DNA from 4 places in the Streptomyces kunmingensis genome. Region 4 is predicted to be linked to each of the others. Evidence: riboswitches for the same ligand, from Rfam matches in the RefSeq annotation. Region 4 holds a riboswitch; each other region holds the start of a gene.

Region 1 (4,416 bases), on a different contig from region 4:
GAAGACGAGGTCGGCGTGCGCGGCGAGGGCCACCTCCTTGGTGACGCGGTCCTTGGAGAGCCACTTCACCTCTTTGTACGCGTCCTTGTACGGCAGGCCTTCGAGGGAACCCTTGTCGGCGGGCATGACGTACCCGGCCATGCGGTTCTCCAGGCGGAGCGCGAACATGAGCTCGGTGATGCCGACATCGTTGGTGACGACCCGCTCGGGGCGTGTGTCGTAGGTGACCTTCTTGCCGCAGTTGGTGACGGTCACCGCCTGCGACTTCGCGGTCTTGTTGTCGGATGCGACCTCGGCGCCGCAGCCGGTCAGGGTGAGGGCGGCGGCGAGGCCGAGCGGGACGGCGGGCAGGAGCTTGCGCACGGGTGGCCTTTCAGGAGGGGTCGGGGCTCGGGGGTGTCAGGGGCTCAGGGGGTCGAAGAGGAACTGCGTGGTGCCGGTCCCGGGGTGGCGCACCCGATGGGCCCGGACGCCGAAGACGTCGGCGAGGAGTTCGGGGGAGAGGACCTCGTCCGGGCGGCCCGAGGCGATGACCCGGCCGCCGTGCAGCACGTGCAGCCGGTCGCAGTGGGCGGCGGCGAGGTTGAGGTCGTGCAGCGCCGCGAGCACGGTCGGCCCGCTGGTGCGGACCCGGCGCAGCACGTCGAGCTGGTGGGCTATGTCGAGGTGGTTGGTGGGCTCGTCCAGGACGAGGACGCGCGGCTCCTGGGTGAGGGCGCGGGCGATGAGCACACGCTGCTTCTCACCGCCCGAGAGCGACAGGAAGCCGCGCTCGGCGAGGTGCGCGACACCGGCCTGTTCCAGCGCTGTCCGGCAGATCCGCCGGTCGCGCGCGGCGTTGCGTTCGCGGTGCGGCAGGCGGCCCATCGCGACGACCTCGGTGACGGTGAAGTCGAAGTCCGCCGCTGTCTCCTGCGGCAGCGCGGCGAGCACGCGCGCCGCGGCCCGGGGCGTCATGCGGTGGACGTCCTCGCCCTCGACCCTGACGACTCCCGCGTCGGGGCGTCGCGCGCGGTAGACGCATCGCAGCAGCGTCGACTTCCCGCTGCCGTTGGGGCCGACGAGCCCCACGAAGGAGCCGGTGGGCGCGTCGAGCGTGACCTCGTCGACGAGCCGTGCGCCCGCCACCTCGACCGAAACACCTTCGACATCGAGTCGCACGTGTCTTCCTCTCAAGCCGGACTTCGGTACGTGTACGGGGCAGGTGATGCGGCGCGCGAACTCGGCGGCCGTGAACTCGGCGGCCGTGCATTCAGCGGCCCGTGAGCGCGAGTCCGCCGCGCCTCATGAGCAGCAGGAACGCGGGTACGCCGAGGGCGGCCGTGATCACGCCCACGGGAAGTTCCGTCGGCGCGAGCAGCATCCGCGACAGCACGTCGGCCCACACGAGGAGCACGGCCCCGGCGAACGGCGCGACCGCGAGCACCCGCGCGTGCGAGGCGCCCACGAGCATGCGCACGAGGTGGGGAACCATCAGCCCGACGAAACCGATCGCCCCGCTCACCGCGACGACCGTGCCCGTCACGGCCGCCGTCACGACGAACAGTTCACGCCGCAGCCGGTCGGGCGGCACGCCCAGCGCCGCCGCCGTCTCGTCCCCCATCGACAGCGCGTCCAGCGAGCCGGCCCGCAGCCGGAGCCACAGCCAGCCCGCGAGTACCGTCACGGCGGCGAGCGGCACCTTCGGCCAGGTCGCCCCGCCCAGGCTGCCGAGCAGCCACATCATCGCCGCGCGAGCTGCCTCACCCCGCTCGGCGCCGAAGACCATGACGGTCGTGACCGCCTGGAACCCGTAGGCGAGCGCGGTACCGGTCAGGACGAGCCGCAGCGGGCTGAGCCCGAGCGGGGACCGGGCCACCACGTAGACGACGAGAGTCGCGACGAGTGCGGACAGGAAGGCGGAGAGGGACAGCGCCCATACGCCGAGAGAGGCGAGGGCGCCGAACAGGATGACCGCGTTGGCGCCGACGGCGGCGCCCGAGGAGATGCCGAGGACGAAGGGATCGGCGAGGGCGTTGCGCACCAGCGCCTGTACCGCGACGCCGACCGCGGCGAGTCCGGCGCCCACCACGGCCGCGAGCACGACACGGGGGAAGCGGATCTCCCACACGATGGTGTACGCCGCGGCGTCGTCGGGAGCGAGACTCCCTCCGCTCAGGCCCGCCCACATGAGCCGCAGTACGTGCCCCCAGCCCATGCCCGTGGCTCCGAGTGCGACGCCGCAGGCGAGCGAGACGAGCAGGACGAGTGCGAGCCCGACGGCCAGTGGGGTGGTGGGTATGCGCCCGCGAGTGACACCCGCGGGGGCGGAGAGAGCGGTGGTCAAGGCGGGCGCACATCCTGCGGGCTGTGCCGCCGGCGGAACGTGCAGGGTGCCGGCAGGGCCCGGAGGCTCTGGGGTCCCTGCTCGCAGTCCACGGCGAGCGGTTGACGGGTTGCACGCCTGCCGTGGGTGATCGGACTTGGCGTGGCTCTGGACGAGCCACGTACACCGTTGCGGGACAGCGCCGGATTCGCACCGGCTTCCCCCACGGGAGGCATGCGCAGCGTAGCAAGCCGGAGTTGAGGGCTGCGGCCGGTGCTCGGCCACGACTTCTTGTCGTCCCCTTGACGACAAGAAGGCTCCTATTTAAAGTCATGATGACTCTAATCGAGGGGGTTCCCATGGCCGACATCACCAAGCGCTTCGGCTGGCGTCATCTGCGGACGGCGCCCACGTCCCACGTACGGCACCACCGCTCGGGGCGGCTCGCGCACGACGGTTCGGGGCTGAGCTTCTGGTTCCGTCCCCTGACGGCCGCGTTGTCGGAAGTGCCGGTGGACGACCGGGAGTTGGCGATGACCTTCCACGCCCGCACCGCCGATTTCCAGGACGTCGCCGTGCAGGCCACGGTCACGTACCGGATCGCCGATCCCGCCGTCGCGGCCGAGCGCCTCGACTTCTCCGTGGACCCGGACACGGGCGTGTGGCGCGGCGCCCCTCTGGAGCAGCTCGCCACGCTCCTGACCGAGAGCGCCCAGCAGCACGCCCTCGAAGTGCTCGCCCGCACCCCGCTGGCCGCTGCCCTCGCCGACGGCGTGCCCGCGGTGCGCGAGCGCGTCACCCAGGGCCTGGGCGAGGAGCCGCGGCTGCCCGCCACCGGCATCGAGATCGTCGCGGTACGGGTCATGGCGGTGCGCCCCGAACCGGAGGTGGAGCGCGCGCTGCGCACCCCCGCCCGCGAACTCATCCAGCAGGAGGCGGACCGCGCCACCTACGAGCGGCGCGCGGTCGCCGTGGAGCGCGAGCGCGCCATCGCCGAGAACGAACTGGCCAGCCAGATCGAACTGGCCCGGCGCGAGGAGCAGTTGGTCGAGCAGCGCGGTGCCAACAGCCGGCGCGAGGCCGAGGAGAAGGCGGCCGCCGACGCGGTACGGGTCGGCGCGGAGGCCGACCGGGCCGTCCGGCTCGCCCGCGCGGAGGCCGAGGGCGCCCGTGAGGTCGGCGAGGCCAGGGCCCAGGCACAGGCGGCCTGGCTGCGCGTGCACGGCGAGGCCGACGTGGCGACCCTGCACGCCCTGACCGGCACCCGGCTGGCCGAGAACCTGCCCCGCATCGACAGCGTCACCGTCTCCCCGGACGTGCTGACCGGGCTGCTCGCGCGCTTCGGGGCACAGCAGGAGCCGGGAGCATGAGCCTCGCGCCCCGCGCCGTCCTGGTCCATCGCACCACGGAGTACGAGGAGTTGGTCGCCCGGCACGGCACGCACGGGCAGGCCGCCTTCTTCCTCTCCTCGCGGGGCCGCTCCATCGACGAGGTCGTCGAACGGCACCACCGGGCCCGGCGCGCGCTCGCGCAGGTGTCGGCCGCGGTGCCGCTGAACTGGCGGCGCGCGCAGGTGGAGCGGGCGGATCTGGACCGCTTCCTGTTCGGTCCGCAGGACGCCGTGGTGGTGGTCGGGCAGGACGGGCTCGTGGCCAACGTCGCGCAGTACGCCGGGGATCAGCCGGTGCTCGGGGTCGACGCCGACCCCGGCCGCAACCCGGGCGTCCTGGTGCGCCACCGCCCGGAGGCCGTGGCCCGGCTGCTGCCCGCCGCCTTCTCCGCGTCGGCCGGCGCGGACGAGCTGACCATGGTCGAGGCCGTCACCGACGACAGTCAGCGTCTGGTGGCGCTCAACGAGATCTATGTCGGTGCGGCAGGCCACCGCACCGCCCGCTACCGCCTGGGCCTCGACGACGACAGGGGTGCCGTCGAGGCCCAGGCCTCCTCCGGGGTGTTGATCGGGACGGGAACCGGCGCCACCGGCTGGCTGCGGTCGGTGTGGCAGGAGCGCGCCGCGCAACCGCGGCTGCCGGGGCCGACGGACGACCGGCTCGCCTGGTTCGTACGGGAAGCGTGGCCGTCGCCTGTCACCGGGACGCAACTGAACGCGG
Region 2 (4,416 bases), 130 kb from region 4:
GACCCGGTCCGCGGCCAGGCCCGCGCTCACCGGGCGCTCCGGCCGCGGAACAGGACGAGCACGAACGCGGGCACGCCGATCAGCGACGTCACCACTCCCACCGGAACCTCCTGGGGTTCGAGGACCGTACGGGCCAGCGTGTCGACCCACACCAGGAACACCGCGCCGGCCACCGCCGTGACCGGCAGCAGCCGGGTGTGCCCGGGGCCGACCAGGGCGCGCGCCGCGTGCGGCAGGACGAGTCCGACGAAACCGATCGCCCCGGCCGCGCTCACCAGCGCCGCCGTCAGCAGCGCCGTCACGCACAGCAGGACGAGCCGGGTGCGCGCCACGTGCACGCCGAGCGCGGCCGCCGCCTCCGGCCCGAAGGAGAAGGCGTCCAGAGTCCGGCCGTACCCGAGGCAGACCGTCAGCGTCACCACGAGCACCGCGAGACACAGCCACACCTCGGTCCAGCCGACTCCGCCGAGCGAGCCGAGCAGCCAGAACAGGACGCCGCGGGTCGTCTCGGCATCGGCCGCGGTCAGGACCACGAACGAGGTCAGTGAGGAGAACAGCTGCATCGCCGCGACCCCGCACAGCACCACCCGGTCCGTCGTGCCGCCCAGCACATGGCTGAGGACCAGGACGAGGGCGAACGAGCAGAGCGCGCCGATGAACGCCCCGCCGGACACGGAGAGGGCGCCGCCGCCGAGGCCGAGCACCACGACGAGGACGGCGCCGGTCGACGCGCCCGAGGAGACGCCGAGCACGAACGGGTCGGCGAGGGGGTTGCGCAGCAGTGCTTGCAGCACCGTGCCGCACACCGCGAGCCCGGCCCCGCAGACCGCGGCGAGCAGGGTGCGCGGCAGCCGGAGGTTCCAGACGATGCCGTCGCGGATCGGGGAGAGGTCCGAACCGCCCCAGCCGAGCCGGGCGCCGACCGCCGACCACACATCGGCGACGCTGATGTGCGCCGGGCCGATGGTGATGGCCACGGCGACCGAGGCGCAGAGTGCCGCGAGGGCCGCGGCCCAGTACAGGGCGGGCCGGAGGGCGCTCACTTGTCCAGGCCGAAGTCGCGCAGCGCGGCGGCCACCTTCTCCACCCCGTCGACGGTGCGGATCGTCGGGTTCAGTGCCTGCCCGCTGAGCAGGACGTAGCGCTTCTCGCGGACCGCGGTCATGTTCTTGGTGACCGGGTCGCTCTCCAGGAACTTGATCTTCTGTGCGGCGGACTCCGCGGACTGCGAGCGGCGGGTCAGATCGCCGATGACGAGGACGTCCGGATCGCGGTCCGCGACGGTCTCCCAGTTGATCTGCGGCCACTCCTCGTGCGTGTCGTCGAAGACGTTGCGCATCCCGAGTTCCTTGGTGACGATGCCGGGCGCGCCGCAACAGCCCGCCATGTACGGCGAGTCGGAGTTCGCGAACCAGTACAGGACGCTCACACCCTCGGCGTCCACGCCCGAAGTCGCTTTGGCGACGCGGGACTGGAGCCGCGCGACGAGTTTGTCGCCGCGCTCCTTCACGTCGAAGATCCGTGCCAGGTCACGTATCTCGCCGTAGACGGTGTCGAGGGCCAGCGCGCTGGTGCGCTCGCCGTCGCCGTCCCCGCTGTTGTCCTTGCCGGCGCAGTCGGTGGGGGAGAGGTAGGTGGGCACGCCGAGCTTGTCGAACTGCTCACGCGGCGCCACCCCGCCCTTGCCGATGGTGTTCGTGAGCGACGCGGAGACGAAGTCCGGTTCGGTGTCCAGGACCTTCTCGAAGGACGGGTAGCGGTCGGCGAGCCGCGGCACCTTCGCGTTCGCCTTCTCCAGCCCCTTCAGGACGGGATCGGTCCACGTCGCGGTCCCCACCATCCGGTCCGCGAGACCGAGCGAGAGCATGATCTCCGCGGATCCCTGGTCGAGGGCGACGGCACGGCGCGGGGCGTGCGCGACGCGGACCTTCTTGCCGCAGTTGTCCAGGGTGACGGCGGAGTCCGAAGCGCCCGCGCGGTCCGCGGTGCCGGCGGAGCCCGAGCCGCCGCACGCCGTGAGGAGAAGGGCGCCCGCCAACAGCGGTGCGCTACGGCGGATGTGACGTGCGAACAGCACGGGAGTTCCTCTGCGTCCAGGGCTCATGCGCGGAGCCGGCCTACGGTTCACCCCCGGCCGCAGTTCGGCTCCGGAGGGTGCCAGCAGGTCTTCGGACTTGGGATCGTCCGGACGGGGCGCCTTCCCGAACCGGCGATCGGCTCAGTGGCTGTGGCTCCGCCCGTCACCCTCACCGCTGCGCGTCAGCTCCGGATTTCCACCGGATTCCCTGACCCGTACGCGTTCGAGAACGCACAAAGGTACGACTGGCCTCCGGAACGTATCACGCGCCTGACCAGCTCCCGGAAATCGTTCGCCGCTCGTGCGCAGCCTCACTACCCGGGTCAGGATCGGCCGTTCCTGTACCCCGGCGACGTCTTCGTCACCGGCACCGTGGCGGGCGAGCGCGGTCAGAAGGTCACGGGCTCGCGGATGATGGGGCACGTCATGCAGTGGCCGCCGCCGCGGCCGCGGCCGAGTTCGGCGCCGACGATGGTGATGACCTCGACGCCGGCCTTGCGCAGCAGTGTGTTGGTCTGGGTGTTGCGGTCGTAGGTGACGACGACGCCGGGTTCGAGGGCGACCGCGTTGTTGCCGCTGTCCCACTGCTGGCGCTCGGACGCGTAGACGTCGCCGCCGGTCTCGATCACCCGCAGGTCCGGCAGTCCGAGCCCCTTGGCGACGACGTCGACGAAGGACGCGGAGCCCTCGTCGACGATGGAGAGCCCCGGCGCCCGGTCGCTGGGCCGCAGCGAGAACGTGTGCACCGAGTCCATGATCCGCGGGTAGAGCGTCACGATGTCCCGGTCGGCGAACGTGAAGACGGTGTCCAGATGCATCGCCGAGCGCAGCTTCGGCATCCCGGCGACGATGACGTGCTCGGCCGCGCCGCTCTTGAACAGGGCGGCGGCGACCTGCGTGATGGCCTGCCGCGAGGTGCGCTCGCTCATGCCCATCAGGACCACGCCGTTGCCGACGGGCATGATGTCGCCGCCCTCGAACGTGGCCTGCCCCCAGGCGAGTTCGGGGTCGCCCCACCACACGGTCGAGTCGACGAAGTCCGGGTGGAAGCAGTAGATCGCCTTCATCAGCAGGGTCTCGTCGTGCCGCGCGGGCCAGTACAGCGGGTTGAGGGTGAGGCCGCCGTACAGCCAGCAGGTGGTGTCGCGGGTGTAGAGCGTGTTGGGCAGCGGCGGCATCAGGTACTCGCGTACACCGGTCGATTCCCGGGCCATCGACACGTACGCGGAGCGGTACTCGTCCGGCAGGTCGGTGGTGGCGAGACCGCCGATGAGGAACTCGGCGAGCTGTCGCGGCTCCAGTGTCTCCAGGAAGGCGCGGGTGTCGTCGATCAGCCCCGTACCCACCTGATTGGCGATGATCTTGCGGTCCAGAAGCCAGGACCGCGCTCGGGGCAGCGCCATGGTCTGCGCGAGCAGCTCGTGCAGCTCGACCACCTCGATACCGCGCTGCCGCAGCTTGTTCACGAAGTCGGCGTGGTCCCGCTGGGCGTTCTCCACCCACATGACGTCGTCGAAGAGAAGATCGTCGGCGTTGGTCGGGGTCAGCCGGCGGTGGGCGAGCCCCGGCGAGCAGACGAGCACCTTGCGCAGCCGGCCCACCTCGGAGTGGACGCCGTACGCGGCCGAAGCGGGGGTGTCGTGGTCGGTCACGGTGTGCCTCCGGGGCTTGAGGGGCGGACGGGACTCACAGGCTGATCCAGCCGGCGGCCAGCGCGACGACGCCGAGCACGGCGCCCACGACGGACACGGCCAGGATGGCCAGCTCGCGCGGGGAGAACAGGCGTCTGCCCTGCTCCCTGCGGGCCATGACGAACAGGATCGTGGCCGGCGCGTAGAAGACGAACGAGACCAGGACGAACTTCAGCCCGGCGGCGTACAGCATGAACGCCGTGTAGAGCGTGGCGATCGCCGCGATCGTCAGCTCGCGCGACGTGGTGCGCCCGCCCTCCGTACGGCGGTCGGTGCGCGTCCCGAGCTTCACGGCGAAGGCGGCGGCCAGCAGGTACGGGATCAGGGAGAGCGAGCTGGTGAGGTCGAGCGCGAAGTTGAAGGCGTCGTCCGAGAACGCGGTGACGACCAGCACCACCTGCGTGAGCACGGTCGTCATGAGCAGCGCGGGCACGGGGACGTCCGCGGCGGTGGCGCGCCGCAGGAACCGCGGCATGTCGTCGTCCTTGGCCGCCACGAACAGCACTTCGGCGGCCATCAGCGTCCACGCCAGATAGGCGCCGAGGACGGAGACGATCAGGCCGACGCTGATGAACACCTTGCCCCAGGTGCCGACGGCGTCCTCGAGCACGCCCGCCATGGACGGCTGGCGCAGCTCGGCGATCTCGC
Region 3 (4,416 bases), on a different contig from region 4:
GGTTCTTCTGACGGTCTTCGGCAGTCATTACTGGCAGGCCTCGCAGGACTCGGGGTTTTCCAGGGAGCAGGCGACCGCGTCGGTCTCGGGCACGGTCTGTACGGGGACGGTGGCGCGGCCCGCGGCGCGGGCGATGCGCGTCGCGGGGCGCGAGCGCAGGTAGTACGTCGTCTTCAGCCCGGACTTCCAGGCGTACGCGTACATCGAGGAGAGCTTGCCGATGGTCGGCGTCTCCAGGAACAGGTTGAGGGACTGGGCCTGGTCGAGGAACGGGGTGCGGGCCGCCGCCATGTCGATGAGGCCGCGCTGCGGGAGCTCCCACGCCGTGCGGTACAGGGCGCGGACCTCCTCGGGCACCCAGGTGAAGCCCTGCACCGAGCCGTTGGACTCGCGCAGCGCCTCCCGGGTCTGCGCGTCCCAGACGCCGAGCCGCTTCAACTCGTCGACCAGGTACGCGTTGACCTGGAGGAACTCGCCGGACAGCGTCTCGCGCTTGAAGAGGTTGGAGACCTGCGGCTCGATGCACTCGTAGACGCCCGCGATCGAGGCGATCGTCGCGGTCGGCGCGATGGCGAGGAGCAGCGAGTTGCGCATGCCGACGGTGGCGATACGTTCCCGCAGCGCGGCCCACCGCTCCGGCCAGGTCACCTGGGCGTCGGGGTAGTGGTCGGGGTGCAGGACGCCGCGGGCGGTGCGGGTCTTCTCCCAGGCGGGCAGGGGGCCGATGGGGGTCCCCCCTGCACCGGAGCTTGTCGAAGGCGCTTGGGGGCGTTCGGCGAGGTCGGCGGAGGCCTCGTACGCGGCGAGCATGATGCGCTCCTGGATCCGCGTGGAGAGGACCTTGGCCTCGGGGGAGTCGAAGGGCAGCCGCAGCTTGAAGAAGACGTCCTGCAAACCCATCGCGCCGAGGCCGACCGGGCGCCAGCGGGCGTTGGAGCGGCCCGCCTGCTCGGTCGGGTAGAAGTTGATGTCGACGACGCGGTCGAGGAAGGTGACGGCGGTGCGGACGGTCTCGTCGAGCCGCTCCCAGTCGAGCTCGCCGTCGGCCACGAACGCGCCGAGGTTCACCGAGCCGAGGTTGCAGACGGCCGTCTCGCCGTCGTCCGTGACCTCCAGGATCTCGGTGCACAGGTTCGAGGAGTGGACGGTGTGGCCGGGCTCCGCGGTCTGGTTGGCGGTGCGGTTGGCGGCGTCCTTGAAGGTCATCCAGCCGTTGCCGGTCTGCGCGAGGGTGCGCATCATGCGGCCGTACAGATCCCGGGCGGGGATGGTATTCTGCGCCTTCCCCTCGGCCTCCGCCCTGCGGTACGCGTCCTCGAACTCCGCGCCGTACAGGTCGACGAGCTCGGGCACGTCCGCCGGGGAGAACAGCGACCAGTCGGCGCCCTCGGCGACCCGGCGCATGAACTCGTCGGGGATCCAGTGCGCGAGGTTGAGGTTGTGGGTGCGGCGCGCGTCCTCGCCGGTGTTGTCGCGCAGCTCCAGGAACTCCTCGATGTCGGAGTGCCACGTCTCCAGGTAGACGGCGGCCGCGCCCTTGCGGCGTCCGCCCTGGTTCACGGCGGCGACCGACGCGTCGAGGGTCTTCAGGAACGGCACGATGCCGTTGGAGTGCCCGTTCGTGCCGCGGATCAGCGAACCGCGGCTGCGGATGCGGGAGTACGAGAGTCCGATGCCGCCGGCGTGCTTGGAGAGGCGGGCCACCTGGTGGTAGCGGTCGTAGATCGAGTCGAGCTCGTCCAGCGGGGAGTCGAGCAGGTAGCAGCTCGACATCTGGGGGTGCCGGGTGCCGGAGTTGAAGAGGGTGGGGGAGGAGGGCAGGTAGTCCAGGCGGCTCATCAGGCCGTAGAGGGCCGCCACTTCGTCCAGGGCGCGGACGGATTCGTCCTCGGCCAGGCCCGCCGCGACGCGCAGCATGAAGTGCTGCGGGGTCTCGATGACGTGCCGGGTGATCGGGTGGCGCAGCAGGTAGCGGCTGTGCAGGGTGCGCAGGCCGAAGTAGCCGAACCGGTCGTCGGCCGCGGTGTCGATGAGCGCGTCGAGCCGTGCCGCGTGGACGCGGACGAACTCGGCGGTGCGGTCGGCGATCAGGCCCTCGCGGTGGCCGACGGCGACGGAGCCGGTGAAGGAGGTCACGCCCTGCGAGGCGGCCTCGGCGGCGATGGAGAGCGTGAGGAGGCGGGCGGCGAGCCGCGAGTAGACGGGGTCCTCGGAGATCAGCCCGGCCGCGGCCTCGGTGGCGAGTTCGCGCAGCTCGGCCGTGTCGGCGCGGGCGCTGCGGCCGCGCAGGGCGGCGGCGGCGACCCGGCCGGGGTCGGTGCCGGGGAGATCGGCGGTCAGCTCGGTCAGGGTGCGCAGCAGCGCAGTGCCCGGAGCGTCGTCCGGTGCGGCGGAGACCGGTGCGGCCGGGGCTGTTTCGGCGGGCGGCGCGATGGTCACGTGGGGGCTCTCCCTCGCTCGGCTCGAGACCTGCGGGGGAGGAGTGGCTCGGGCACGCGCGAAGGGGCGCCGTCGTCACCGGCCCATTCCGCGAGGCCCGGACGTCTCTCCGTCCGGGCCGGGCGGCTCGGACGGGCTGAGGCAGGTCGTCGGACTCACGTGGGCGCCTTTATGTACGCGTACGTTCACCGTTGCGGGACAGTTCCGGATTTGCACCGGATTCCCCTGCGGCTGCAGCGAGAGCGAGCATACATGTTGTGCCGGGTGTTCGTGGCAGGCCCATATCTTGTGTCGACCGGGTCCGGGGGAAAGATCCCACGCACAAAGGGACGGGCCCCTCCACAGGGAGGGGCCCGTCCTTCGATGCGGGGGTGTCTAGTGCCCGGAGTCCGCTCCGACGACGGGCAGGTCCTGCTGGACGCCCTTGTCGCCCGCGTCCGCGGTGTAGTCCTCGGGCGCCGTCTCGTCGACGCCGTCCGGAGCCTTCACGGCCTTCAGGACGAAGGTCAGGACCACGGTCACGACCACGTTCATGACGAACGCCGTCAGACCGATGTAGCCGATCTCCCCGATGCCGGGAATCTCCTTCGAGGAACCGCCGAAGTGCTTCTGCGTCGGCGACGCCACCCCGTACGCGGCGAGCGTGCCGTAGACCATGCCGACAGCCCAGCCGGCGAGCAGCGCCCAGCGGTGGAACCAGCGCGTGAACAGGCCGCCCACCAGGGCCGGCATGGTCTGCAGGATCCAGATGCCGCCGAGCAGCTGGAAGTTGATGGCGACGGTCTTGTCCATGGTCAGGACGAAGGCGAGAGCGCCGACCTTCACGAGCAGCGACACGAGCTTGGAGACCTTGGTCTCCTGCGCCGGGGTCGCGTCGGGCTTGATGAAGTCCTTGTAGATGTTGCGCGTGAAGAGGTTCGCCGCGGCGATGGACATGATCGCCGCCGGGACCAGCGCGCCGATGCCGATGGCGGCGAAGGCGACACCCGTGAACCAGTCGGGGAACATGTCCTCGAAGAGCTGCGGGATCGCCAGCTGGCCGTTCTGCACCTTGATCCCGGCCGCGATCGCCATGAACCCGAGCAGCGCGAGCAGGCCCAGCATGAGCGAGTAGAGCGGCAGGATCGTGGTGTTGCGGCGGATCACGTTGCGGCTCTTGGACGACAGGGTCGCCGTGATCGAGTGCGGGTACATGAACAGCGCGAGGGCCGAGCCGAGCGCGAGTGTCGCGTACGTCCAGTGGCCCGCCTCACCGGGGGCGAGCGCCCCGACGGGTTTGCCGGTCGCCGGATTGAGCTTCTCGAACTTCTCGCCCGCCGCGGCGAAGATGTCGTCGAAGCCGCCCAGCTTGATCGGGATGTAGATGATCGCGACCAGGATGACGAGGTAGATCAGGCCGTCCTTGACGAACGCGATCAGCGCCGGGGCCCGCAGACCCGAGGAGTACGTGTACGCCGCGAGCACGCCGAACGCGATGAGGAGCGGCAGGTCCTTGATGAACCAGTTCGTGTTCTCGCCGCCGCCGACGCCCATCACGTCGAGCACCGCCTGGATGCCGACGAGCTGCAGTGCGATGTACGGCATCGTGGCGAGGATGCCGGTGATCGCGACGGCCAGTGAGAGGCCCTTGGAGCCGAAGCGTCCGCGCACGAAGTCCGACGTGGTCACGTACCCGTGCTTGTGCGAGACCGACCACAGGCGCGGCAGGAACGTGAAGATCAGCGGGTACACCAGGATCGTGTAGGGCACGGCGAAGAAGCCGGACGCGCCCGCCGCGTAGATCGCCGCGGGGACGGCGACGAAGGTGTACGCCGTGTAGAGGTCGCCGCCGAGCAGGAACCAGGTGATCCAGGTGCCGAACGAGCGTCCGCCCAGGCCCCATTCGTCGAGCGACTCGTTCTCGGACCGGCGCCAGCGCGCGGCGAGGAAGCCCATGACCGTGACGGCCAGGAAGAAGAAGATGAAGACGGTGAGCGC
Region 4 (4,416 bases):
TCGGCCTGCGCAAGGGCGACTTCGTGGACGGGCTGTGCGCCAAACCGCACACGCTCAGCCACGTCGAGACCATCGACGGCGCCCCCGTCGACGCCGTGCGCCGCCGCCCCCGCTTCGGCGACCTCACCCCGCTCCACCCCGCGGCACGGCTGCGCATGGAGAGCCCGGCGAGCGGCCTCGGGGGCCGCGTCGTCGACCTGTTCGCCCCCATCGGCAAAGGGCAGCGCGGACTGATCGTCGCGCCGCCCAAGACCGGCAAGACCGTCCTGCTCCAGCAGCTCGCCGCGGCCGTCGCCGCGAACCATCCCGAGGCCGAGCTGATGGTGGTGCTCGTCGACGAACGCCCCGAGGAGGTCACCGACATGCGGCGCTCCGTGCGCGGCGAGGTGTACGCCTCCACGTTCGACCAGCCCGCCAAGGCACACATCGCGCTCGCCGAGCTCGCCGTGGAGCGCGCCAAGCGCCTCGTCGAACAGGGCCGCGACGTGGTGATCCTGCTCGACTCCCTCACCCGGCTGTGCCGCGCCCACAACAACGCGGCCTCTTCAGGTGGCCGCACCCTGTCCGGCGGTGTCGACGCCGCCGCGCTGTTCGGCCCGAAGCGCCTGTTCGGCGCCGCCCGCAACACGGAGGAGGCCGGCTCCCTGACGATCCTCGCCACGGCCCTGGTCGACACCGGCTCCCGCGCCGACGACTACTTCTTCGAGGAGCTCAAGAGCACCGGCAACATGGAGCTGCGCCTCGACCGCTCGCTCGCCGACCGCCGCGTCCACCCCGCCGTCGACATCACCCCCTCCGGGACCCGTCGCGAGGAACTCCTGCTGCCCGCACCCGAGTTGACCGCCGTACGGGGGCTGCGCCGGGCCCTCCAGGGCCGCGAAGGCCAGTCCTCCTACGAGGCACTGCTCGACAAGCTGCGCCGCACCCCGGACAACGCCGCGTTCCTGCGCCAGGTCCATTCGACGGTGCCCACCGGCTGAGACCGGTACCCACCGGCTGAGACCGGTACCCACCGGGCCGACGCCTCCCCCGGGTGCGTAATACTCGCTGTATGACCTCGAGCATTACGCGCCCCGGTGGCGGCCCGGCCGTCACGGTGCGGCGGGCCACCGCGGGCGACGCCAGACGCCTGACCCGGCTCGTGCGCGGCTCCCGCGCCTACGAGGGCCCGTACGCGGGAATGGTCGCGGGCTACCGGGTCGGCCCCGACTACATCGAGGCGCACCGGGTCTTCGTCGCGACCGGCGCGACCGGCGGGGCGGACGAGCGCGTACTCGGCTTCTACTCCCTGCTCCTCGCCCCTCCCGAGCTGGACCTGATGTTCGTCGCGAACGACGCGCAGGGCCTGGGCATCGGACGTCTGCTCGTCGCGCACATGCGGGCGGAGGCCGCGACCGCCGGGCTCGACCATGTGCGCGTCGTCTCCCACCCGCCCGCCGAGGGCTTCTACCGCAGCGTGGGGGCCCTGCGCACCGGGACCGATGCCGCGCATCCCCCGGCCGTCGCCTGGGACCGCCCCGAACTCGTCTTCCCCATCTCTCCCTCGGTGTGACTCCCGCGCGGTCCGAGGGGTTCCGGTCTCGCCGCGCACGGCGCACACTCGGGGGCATCCGAGCGGGCGGCAATGGGGCAAGGAGGCCACATTGGGCGGCAGCGAGACGCGCGGCGACGCGTTCGACGTGATCGTGGAAATACCGCAGGGCTCCCGGAACAAGTACGAGATGGATCACGAGCTCGGCCGGATCAGGCTCGACCGCATGCTGTTCACCTCGACCCAGTACCCCGCGGACTACGGCTACGTCGACGGCACGCTCGGCGGCGACGGCGACCCGCTGGACGCGCTCGTCCTGACCGACGACCCCACCTTTCCCGGCTGCACCATCGAGTGCCGGGCGATCGGCATGTTCGTGATGAGCGACGAGAAGGGCCCGGACGAGAAGGTCCTCTGCGTCCCCGCCCACGACCCGCGCCATGCCTCGATCCAGGACATCGAGGACATCCCCGAGTTCGACCGCCTGGAGATCACCCATTTCTTCGAGGTCTACAAGGACCTGGAACCCGGCAAGTCGGTGGAGGGCTCGCACTGGGAGGGCCGCGACAAGGCGTACGAGGAGATCGGGCGGGCCCGCGCGCGCCGGCGGGGATAGCCGCCCGCGGTGGGACAGCCGCCCGCGGCGCCGGGGAGTGCGTCGACTAGGGTGGCCGGGCCGTGGTGCTCGGGAAGACCGGTGACGGCCCCCAGGGGTCAAGTCCGGAGCGGCCCTCGCCACTGTGATCGGGTTCCGCACCGCCCTCGGGTGGGTGCGGAACACGCCGTTCCACCGCGCCACTGGACGCCTTCGGGCTGCTGGGAAGGCAGGAGCGGCGTGGCACACCCGTAAGCCAGGAGACCGGCCGCGGCATCTCACGAAGTGATCCACGAGGTGCTGGAGCGTGATCAAGGCATGACCCTGCCCGGAAACTCCCCCGCGCGGCCCACCGGCCCGCACCCCCACCCGGCCTTCCGCTGGCGCCGCGAGGACACCGTGCGCACCGCGGGTCTCATGGCGGTGATCGCCGCGCTGCACATCGTCGCGTTCGGCGTGCTGTTCCTCCTCGTCGTCCCCGAGCACTACGAGGTCGGCAACAAGGCCTTCGGTATCGGCCTCGGCGTCACCGCGTACACCCTCGGGATGCGGCACGCCTTCGACGCCGACCACATCGCCGCGATCGACAACACGACCCGCAAGCTGATGGCGGACGGCAAGCGGCCCGTCTCCGTGGGTTTCTGGTTCGCGCTCGGCCACTCCAGCGTGGTCGTCGCGATGGCCGCCCTCGTCGCGGGCGGCGCGGCCCTCGCGGGCACCCTGCTGAACGACGAGTCCGGCACCCACCAGGTGCTCGGCATCGTCGGCACCACCGTCTCGGGTACGTTCCTGTACCTCATCGCCGCGCTCAACCTCGTGGCGCTGCTGGGCATCCTGAAGGTCTTCCGGGCGATGCGCGAGGGCTCGTACGACGAACGCGCGCTGGAGCAGCACCTGGACTCACGGGGTTTCATGAACCGGATCCTCGGCCGTTTCACCAGGTCGATCACCCGCCCGGGGCAGATGTATCCGCTCGGTTTCCTCTTCGGCCTCGGCTTCGACACGGCGACCGAGGTGACCTTGATGGTGATGGCCGGCAGCGGCGCCGCGGCGGGGCTGCCCTGGTACGCGATCCTGTGTCTGCCCCTGCTGTTCGCCGCGGGCATGAGCCTGTTCGACACGCTCGACGGGACGTTCATGAACTTCGCCTACCAGTGGGCGTTCTCCAACCCGGTGCGCAAGGTGTTCTACAACCTCACCATCACCGGCCTGTCGATCGCGGTCGCCTTCTTCATCGGCACGATCGAACTCGTCGGCGTCCTGCACGAGAAGCTCGGCCTCACCGACGCGGTGACGGGGTGGATAGCCGGGCTCGACCTGGACAACGTCGGCTATGTCATCGTCGGTCTCTTCGTCGTGGTGTGGGCGGCGGCGATCGCGTACTGGCGCCTTGCCAGGGTCGAGCAGCGCTGGTCCACGCGGGCCGCCGAGAGCGGCTGAGGATCCTGCCCGCCGGGCGGGCGTGAGCGTCGCATACCGTGCAGCACGACGACACCCGTACGAGCACGGAGGACCCCGGATGAGCGCCGCCCACCTGCCCCTCGACGGCGTCGCCGTCGTCAGTCTGGAACAGGCGGTGGCCGCGCCGTTCGCCACGCGCCAGCTCGCCGACCTCGGCGCACGGGTGATCAAGATCGAGCGCCCGGGCGGGGGCGACTTCGCGCGCCGCTACGACGAGACGGTGCACGGCCAGTCCAGCCACTTCGTGTGGCTGAACCGCTCGAAGGACTCGGTGACGCTCGACGTCAAGACGGCCGGCGGGCGCGCGGTCCTGGAGCGGCTGCTCGCCGGCGCGGACGTCTTCGTACAGAACCTGGCGCCGGGCGCCGCGGCCCGCCTCGGTCTGTCCGCGCGGGAGTTGGCGGAGCGCCACCCGGATCTGATCGTCTGCGACATCTCCGGCTACGGCAGCGACGGGCCGTGGGCGCACCGCAAGGCGTACGACCTCCTCGTGCAGTGCGAGACGGGCGTCGTGTCGGTGACGGGCGCGCCCGACGCCCCGGCCAAGGTCGGCATCGCGATCGCCGACATCGCGGCCGGCATGTACGCGTTCTCCGGCATTCTCACCGCACTGTACGAGCGGCGGGCCACGGGCACCGCACGCGCGGTGGAGGTGTCGCTGTTCGAGGCGCTCGCGGAGTGGATGGGCTACCCCGCCTACTACACGGCGCATTCGGGCCGGCAGCCGCAGCGGGTCGGCGCAGCGCACGCGACGATCGCTCCCTACGGCCCCTACGACGCGGCGGACGGCGGGACGGTCCTGCTGGCCATTCAGAACGAACGGGAGTGG

Evidence for each region. A riboswitch is a leader RNA that binds a small molecule or an ion and turns the genes downstream of it on or off. The one in region 4 is predicted to bind cobalamin.
Region 1: another riboswitch for cobalamin. It lies ahead of ABD366_RS31050 (FecCD family ABC transporter permease); the one in region 4 lies ahead of nicT (Nickel transporter NicT).
Region 2: another riboswitch for cobalamin. It lies ahead of ABD366_RS07330 (ABC transporter substrate-binding protein); the one in region 4 lies ahead of nicT (Nickel transporter NicT).
Region 3: another riboswitch for cobalamin. It lies ahead of ABD366_RS22565 (ribonucleoside-diphosphate reductase subunit alpha); the one in region 4 lies ahead of nicT (Nickel transporter NicT).

The regions. Positions count from the first base shown of each region.
Region 1 covers NZ_BAAATS010000028.1:52,119-56,534, forward strand. The annotation lists gene ABD366_RS31040 (ABC transporter substrate-binding protein) at 1-363, opposite strand, end outside; gene ABD366_RS31045 (ABC transporter ATP-binding protein) at 400-1,161, opposite strand; gene ABD366_RS31050 (FecCD family ABC transporter permease) at 1,253-2,326, opposite strand; cobalamin riboswitch at 2,431-2,551, opposite strand; gene ABD366_RS31055 (SPFH domain-containing protein) at 2,665-3,675, shown strand; gene ABD366_RS31060 (NAD(+)/NADH kinase) at 3,672-4,416, shown strand, end outside.
Region 2 covers NZ_BAAATS010000005.1:457,879-462,294, reverse strand. The annotation lists gene ABD366_RS07340 (ABC transporter ATP-binding protein) at 1-30, opposite strand, end outside; gene ABD366_RS07335 (FecCD family ABC transporter permease) at 27-1,043, opposite strand; gene ABD366_RS07330 (ABC transporter substrate-binding protein) at 1,040-2,104, opposite strand; cobalamin riboswitch at 2,140-2,342, opposite strand; gene ABD366_RS07325 (arginine deiminase) at 2,467-3,729, opposite strand; gene ABD366_RS07320 (basic amino acid/polyamine antiporter) at 3,764-4,416, opposite strand, start outside.
Region 3 covers NZ_BAAATS010000018.1:202,655-207,070, reverse strand. The annotation lists gene ABD366_RS22570 (ribonucleotide-diphosphate reductase subunit beta) at 1-28, opposite strand, end outside; gene ABD366_RS22565 (ribonucleoside-diphosphate reductase subunit alpha) at 28-2,439, opposite strand; cobalamin riboswitch at 2,563-2,690, opposite strand; gene mctP (monocarboxylate uptake permease MctP) at 2,815-4,416, opposite strand, start outside.
Region 4 covers NZ_BAAATS010000005.1:584,939-589,354, forward strand. The annotation lists gene rho (transcription termination factor Rho) at 1-980, shown strand, start outside; gene ABD366_RS07870 (GNAT family N-acetyltransferase) at 1,052-1,552, shown strand; gene ABD366_RS07875 (inorganic diphosphatase) at 1,722-2,147, shown strand; cobalamin riboswitch at 2,194-2,413, shown strand; gene nicT (Nickel transporter NicT) at 2,445-3,566, shown strand; gene ABD366_RS07885 (CaiB/BaiF CoA transferase family protein) at 3,646-4,416, shown strand, end outside.